DNA from 3 places in the Janibacter sp. GXQ6167 genome. Region 2 is predicted to be linked to each of the others. Evidence: predicted binding sites of a transcription regulator. Region 2 holds the regulator's gene; each other region holds the start of a gene.
The links. Region 2 encodes LexA, which represses DNA repair genes until DNA is damaged. Its sites were predicted from a motif close to TCGAACANNTGTTCGA; they were not measured.

Region 1 (2,261 bases), on a different contig from region 2:
AGGACGAGCCGCTCGGCCCCCTTCTTCCCAATCCCAGGGACCTTGGTGAGCGTCCGGACGTCCTCACCGGTGACGGCGGCGGCGAGTTGGTCGGGCGTGAGCACCGACAAAATCGCGAGCGCCACCCGGGGGCCAACCCCGGAGACGGTTTGGACGGTCTCAAAGGTGTCGCGCTGGTCGGGCTCGGCGAAGCCGTAGAGCGTCAGGGAGTCCTCGCGCACGACCATCGAGGTCGCGAGGGTGACCGGCGCCCCGGTTCGGCAGCCGGCGGCGACCGCGGGCGGAGTGTGAACGAGCAGGCCGACGCCATGGACATCGACGACGACGCGGTCGAGGCCGACGTGCAAGGCGGTGCCGTGGACGGAGGCGATCACGAGGAGACCTTTCGCTTCGAGGCGGCGCCCAGTCGGGCGCGTTCGCTGGCGGCGGCCGCGGCGAGCCGGTCGTGGCCGCTCCCCCGCCACAGATGGCACACCGCGAGCGCCAGGGCATCGGCGGCGTCGGCGGGCTTCGGCGGCGAGTCCAGGGCGAGGATTCGGGTCACCATCGCGGTCACCTGGGCCTTGCCGGCCCGACCCGACCCCGTGACCGCCGCCTTGACCTCGGTCGGGGTGTGAAGGTGGACCCGCAGGCCGCGCCGCGACCCGGCGAGCAGGACAATCGCCGATGCCTGGGCGGTCGTCATCACCGTCGGGACATGCTCGGCGACGTAGAGCCGTTCCAGGGCGATCACGTCGGGCTCGAAGCGGTCGATCCAGGCGTCGAGTTCGTCCTGGAGGTACGCGAGACGATCCCCGGTGTCCCGCTCGGGCGTGGTGCGGACCACGCCGGTCGCGACCATGCGCGGCTTGGCGGGGGTCCCATCGACCACGCCGAGCCCGCATCGGGTCAGGCCCGGGTCAACTCCGAGCACCCGCATCGACATGGACCTCCCAGAGCACGACCGAACACCTGTTCGCTTGAGGCCACGCTACGGGTCGGGTCGACCGAGCGCCTAACCCGACACGCCGCGTGGCCGGTGAGACCGGCGGGTTACCGGGCTCAGTCCTCGGAGGACTCCAGTTCGGCGAGGACCTCGTCGGGGATGTCGCCATTGGCGTAGACGTTTTGCACGTCGTCGCTGTCCTCGAGGGCTTCGATGACGCGGATCATCTTGCGGGCACCGTCGAGGTCGAGCTCGACCTGCAGGTTCGGGACCCACGACGCCTCGGCGGAGTCGTAGTCGACCCCGGCGTCCTGAAGGGCGGTGCGCACCGCGACCACGTCGGTCGGCTCGGAGACGATCTCCCAGGTGTCGCCGTTGTCGTTGACCTCTTCGGCGCCAGCGTCAAGGACGATCTCGAGGAGTTCGTCCTCCCCGCCCTTGTCCTGATCCTTCGGGACGATGACGACGCCGCGGCGGTCGAAGACATAGGCGACCGAGCCGGGGTCGGCGAGCTGGCCGCCGTTGCGGGTCAGGGCCGTGCGCACCTCGGCAGCCGCGCGGTTGCGGTTGTCGGTGAGGCATTCGATGTAGACCGCGACGCCGCCCGGGGCGTAGCCCTCGTAGACGATCGTTTCCCAGTCGGCGCCGCCGGCGGTCGCGCCGGAGCCACGCTTGACGGCGTTATCGATGTTGTTGTTGGGGACCGAGGACTTCTTCGCCTTTTGGATCGCGTCGTAGAGCGTCGGGTTCCCGGCGGGGTCACCGCCACCGGTGCGCGCCGCGACCTCGATGTTCTTGATCAGCTTGGCGAAGAGCTTGCCGCGCTTGGCATCGATCGCGGCCTTCTTGTGCTTGGTGGTTGCCCACTTGGAGTGGCCTGACACGTGTTGAGGTCTCCTGCTTCTTCAGTAGATGGGCTGGGGCGAATCAACGTCTCGACGACAAATTCTACCGAGCCGCGTCGCGGACCAGCTCGACGAACCGCTCGTGGATGCGCCGATCCCCCGTCACCTCGGGGTGGAAGGAGGTCGCAAGGAGCGGGCCCTGACGCACGACGATGGGGTGGTCCTCCCCCTTCGCGCTCACGCTGGCGAGCACCTCGACACCTGGCCCGACCTCTTCGACCCAGGGCGCGCGGATGAAGACCGCGCGGACCGGGCCGCCGGGGATCTCCTCCACGCTCAAATCGGTCTCGTAGGAGTCGACCTGGCGGCCGAAGGCATTGCGGCGCACCGTGATGTCGAGCCCGCCGATGCTCTGCTGGCCCGGGGCGCCATCGAGGACCCGGTCGGCGAGCAGGATCATCCCGGCGCATGAGCCGTAGACCGGCATCCCC
Region 2 (2,261 bases):
CTCGGTCGAGGCGAGCCGGTTGTGCCGCTGAATCAACACGACGGCATTGGCCACCGGGACACCCGGGAGCTCGCGGGCGGCGATTTCGGAAAGCGTCTGACCAGCCTGCACGGTCACCGTCCCCACGGTCACCGGCTCGCTAGCCCCGCCGAAGGGGGCAATCGCCAGGGTCAGGGCGAACACCGCCGCGACCACCAGGCCGATCAGGACGCGCCCGCGGCGGGTGAGCACAAGACGCGACGGGTGGGACTCGCGCACGGGGACCTGGGCGCCGGTCGGGACCGAGACGAGGTGCCGCTGGGGATGGGCGGGGCGCACAGGGGCGCGACGATCCGGCGCCGGGCGGGTGGCGCGGGCGGGAACGGCGATCGGCGACAGCGTCATGGAGTCCTCCTCGAGCCCGTTCGAACCGGTGTTCGAGCGAACGTATGTACGATGTGTAGCACGGGTGTTCGAACAATCGCAAGACACACCTCGAACAGGTGTTTGAATCAGGCGTTCGATCGCCGGTACTGTGAGTGACACGAAGACCAGGCAATCAGCGAGCACCGACAACGCTCGTTCGGCACCAACGAAGGGGACCTTCCATGGGACGCAAAGACCGCGAATCAGGCGAGAACGCCGGCGCGGACAACGTGCGCGCACTCCCCGAGCGGGATAACGGGCGCGGCCTCACGGCGCGTCAAGCCCGCGTCCTTGAGGTGATCCGGCATGCCGTCCTGAGCCGCGGCTTCCCACCCAGCGTGCGGGAGATCGGTGATGCCGTCGGGCTCGCGAGCCCGAGCTCGGTCTCGCACCAGCTCGCCGCTTTGGAAAACAAGGGCTACATCCGCCGGGACCCCAATCGGCCGCGCGCGATCGAGATCGTCTCCCCTCAGGAGCCTCGCCCGATTGACCTGCACGGGTACCGCGGCGGCGCCGACCCCAGCGATGCCCCCTTCGACGAGACCGGCATCGGCGACGATCGGCCCGAGGCGTCCTACGTCCCCGTGCTTGGGCAGATCGCCGCGGGCGTGCCGATCACCGCCGAAGAGAGCGTCGAAGATGTCTTCCCCCTCCCCCGCCAGATCGTCGGCGAGGGGTCCCTCTTCCTGCTCAAGGTCGTCGGTGACTCGATGATCGACGCGGCGATCTGCGATGGGGACTGGGTCGTGGTGCGCCAGCAGCCGACCGCCGACAACGGCGATATCGTCGCTGCGCTGCTCGATGACGAGGCGACGGTCAAGACCTTCAAGCGGCGTGACGGGCACGTCTGGTTGCTCCCGCACAACCCCGCCTTCGACCCGATCGATGGCGACCACGCGACGATTCTCGGCAAGGTCACCGCCGTCCTGCGCAGTATCTAAGCGACGAGAAGGGGGCGCCGAGCCGCTACGACGACCACCAGGTCGCGGTAAAAGTGGCCGACCACGGCCGCCCGTGGATCACGGCGTCGTCCGGTAAGAGCCGAGCGAACTCGCGGCGCGAGAGCAGGCGGGTGAACTCCTGACGGCTCGCCGACCACGCCGGTGACCAATGCCGAAAGAGCGCCGAGGTGTGCGACTCGACCGGGAACCATCGGTTCGGTGTCGTGATGACCCAGCCCCGACCGACTCGGGTCTGCTCCGCAACGAAGCGCGCCTGGTCGGCCTCATCGCCGACATGTTCGATCACGGCGTTGGCGAGGACCATGTCCACTGCGCGCTCGGCGACGGGGAGGTGCCTGCCGTCCGCGACGAAGAAAGGCCATTCGACCCCGCGACGGTCGGCGATATCGGTCGAGGCCACCAGGTCGGCGTGCTCGGTGATCCGGCGCTCGACGATTCCCTCGTTGCGAGAGGTGATGGTGCTCGAGCCCACCAGTAGGACGGTGCGCACCTCGTGCTGGCGCATGAAGTCGGCGATCAGACGAGCCTTGCGCTCTCGGTTGCGCACGCTGTACGCCAGCACCAGCCTGCGCATGACCGACCTGGGGAACCCCTTCATGGCGGCCACCCTAGTCGGGCCCTACCCCAGGTCGTAGGCGACTTCGGCGAGAAGGGAGATGAGCTCACCATCGAGACCGTGCGTCGCGAGCGCGTCGCCACGCGTCGGGCCACGGGTGATGATGACGACCGGGATGCCGCGCTGCGCGGCGCGGCGCACGAAGCGCAAGCCGGACATCACCTGCAGGCTCGAGCCCAGGACCAGGAGGCTCGGTGCGCGGTCGGTCAAGGCGTAGCACCGCTCGACGATCTCGCGATCGACGGCTCCCCCGAAGAAGACGACATCGGGCTTGAGGG
Region 3 (2,261 bases), on a different contig from region 2:
TTCTCGGCCCGCCTGAAGAGCGATAACGGCTTCAACGTCCTCTACCGCCTCGTCGTCACCCCGCTCATGCTCTTCTCCGGGGCGTTCTTCCCGGTCGCTCAACTGCCCACCTGGTTCCAACCGATCGCCTGGGCGACGCCTCTTTGGCACGGGGTGGAACTCAGCCGCGCGGCCTCTCTCGGCGGCAGCGACTCCGGCATCCTCTGGCTGCATCTCCTCGTGCTCATCGCCTTCGTCGCCGGCGGGGTGTGGTTTGCGCTCACTGGGTTTAAGAAGCGGCTGATCGTATGAGCGCGCCCGTGAAAGACACCAGCGCGCCGGTGCGCGGCGCCCACTTCGTGCCCCCGTTTGGTCTGGGCCTCGCGGCGGCCGTCTTCGGTCGCAATGTGGTCGCCTTCCGGCGCGGCTGGGTGGCGCTGCTCACCGGCTTCGCCGAGCCGGTCTTTTACCTCTTCTCGCTCGGCCTTGGTCTCGGCGCGCTGATCCCGTACGTCACGACCGACACCGGAGCCCAGGTCACCTACGCGGCCTTCGTCGCGCCCGCGCTCCTCGCGTCGTCGGCGATGAACGGCGCGGTGATGGACTCGACCTTTAATGTCTTCTTCAAGCTGCGCTACGCCAAGCTCTATGACGCGATGCTCGCAACGCCCGTGGAGCCGCGCGATATCGCGGTCGGCGAGATCCTCTGGTCGCAACTGCGCGGCGCGCTCTACGCCTCGATGTTCTTGATCGTCGCCGTCGCGGTGGGGGTCGTGCAGTCGTGGTGGGCCCTGCTCGCGGTGCCGGCGGCGACCTTCATCGGACTGGCCTTCTCCGGGGTCGGGATGTGGGCGACGACCTTCATGCGCAACTGGGTCGATTTCGACTACATCATGCTCGCGATCCAGCCGCTCTTCCTCTTCTCGGCGACCTTCTTCCCGCTCGCCACCTACCCGGACTGGGTCCAGCCGATCGTCATGGCGACGCCGCTCTACCACGGCGTGGCGCTCGAGCGGGGCCTGCTCCTCGGTGAGGTGAGCTGGGATCTGCTCTGGCATGTCGGGTACCTCGTCGCGCTGGGCGCGGTCGGTGTCTGGGGCGCCTCGAGGCGGATCGGGCGGCTGCTGCGGGCCTAAGCGCACCCCCTTCGCTCGAAGGGCGCGAAAACTCACCTCGGCGTGTCGCGCGCCCCTGCTCTCAATCGAACACGCGTTCGGCTACGCTCATCCACAGGTGCTGATCCGAGGACCGAAGGTGTCCACAGTTCATGGCGGCTGGCGGACGTTGTCGGTACCGGCACCTAGCGTCTGACCCGAGCATCACGACAAGACCAACCGTGACCCGGGTCGCCGGTGGGCGCGCTCGATGACAACGAGGAAGCAGGTAGGCCATGGCAGACGTCACCGCCATCGACAGCAAGATCCACGAACAAAAGCTCAAGTCCCTCGACGCGGTCATGGGACAGATCGAGAAGTCTCACGGCAAGGGTGCGGTGATGCGCCTCGGCGACGACGTGCGCCCGCCGATCGCGACGATCCCCACCGGGTCGATCGCGCTCGACATCGCCCTTGGCATCGGCGGCCTGCCCCGCGGCCGGGTGGTCGAGATCTACGGCCCGGAGAGCTCGGGTAAGACCACCGTCGCCCTGCACGCCGTCGCCAGTGCCCAAAAGGCCGGCGGGATCGCCGCCTTCATCGACGCCGAGCACGCCCTTGACCCGGAGTACGCCAAAAAGCTCGGTGTCGACACCGATGCCCTGCTCGTCAGCCAGCCAGATACCGGTGAGCAGGCCCTGGAGATCGCCGACATGCTGATCCGCTCCGGCGCTCTCGACATCATCGTGATCGACTCGGTCGCCGCGCTCGTACCGCGCGCCGAAATCGAAGGCGAGATGGGCGACAGCCACGTCGGTCTGCAGGCCCGCCTGATGAGCCAGGCGCTGCGCAAGATCACCGGTGCGCTCAACACCTCGGGCACGACCGCCATCTTCATCAACCAGCTCCGCGAGAAGATCGGCGTGATGTTCGGCTCGCCGGAGACCACGACCGGCGGTAAGGCGCTGAAGTTCTACGCGTCGGTGCGCCTCGACGTGCGCCGCATCGAGACCCTGAAGGACGGCACCAACCCGGTCGGTAACCGGACCCGGGTCAAGGTCGTGAAAAACAAGGTCTCCCCGCCCTTCAAGCAGGCGGAGTTCGACATCCTCTACGGCCAGGGCATCTCCCGCGAGGGCGGCCTGATCGATATGGGCGTCGAGCACGGCTTCGTGCGCAAGGCCGGCG

Region 1: ruvC (crossover junction endodeoxyribonuclease RuvC) is a predicted target of LexA. The motif match lies at 944-959, and genes of this name have one in related genera.
Region 3: recA (recombinase RecA) is a predicted target of LexA. The motif match lies at 1,181-1,196, and genes of this name have one in related genera.

Annotation. Positions count from the first base shown of each region.
Region 1 is NZ_JBGFSK010000004.1:290,604-292,864, forward strand. It holds gene ruvA (Holliday junction branch migration protein RuvA) at 1-374, opposite strand, end outside; gene ruvC (crossover junction endodeoxyribonuclease RuvC) at 371-919, opposite strand; gene AB8K43_RS08225 (YebC/PmpR family DNA-binding transcriptional regulator) at 1,042-1,809, opposite strand; gene pdxT (pyridoxal 5'-phosphate synthase glutaminase subunit PdxT) at 1,874-2,261, opposite strand, start outside.
Region 2 is NZ_JBGFSK010000003.1:197,442-199,702, forward strand. It holds gene AB8K43_RS05890 (LysM peptidoglycan-binding domain-containing protein) at 1-384, opposite strand, end outside; gene lexA (transcriptional repressor LexA) at 588-1,346, shown strand; gene AB8K43_RS05900 (class I SAM-dependent methyltransferase) at 1,372-1,965, opposite strand; gene AB8K43_RS05905 (Sir2 family NAD-dependent protein deacetylase) at 1,987-2,261, opposite strand, start outside.
Region 3 is NZ_JBGFSK010000006.1:171,086-173,346, forward strand. It holds gene AB8K43_RS10905 (ABC transporter permease) at 1-291, shown strand, start outside; gene AB8K43_RS10910 (ABC transporter permease) at 288-1,115, shown strand; gene recA (recombinase RecA) at 1,370-2,261, shown strand, end outside.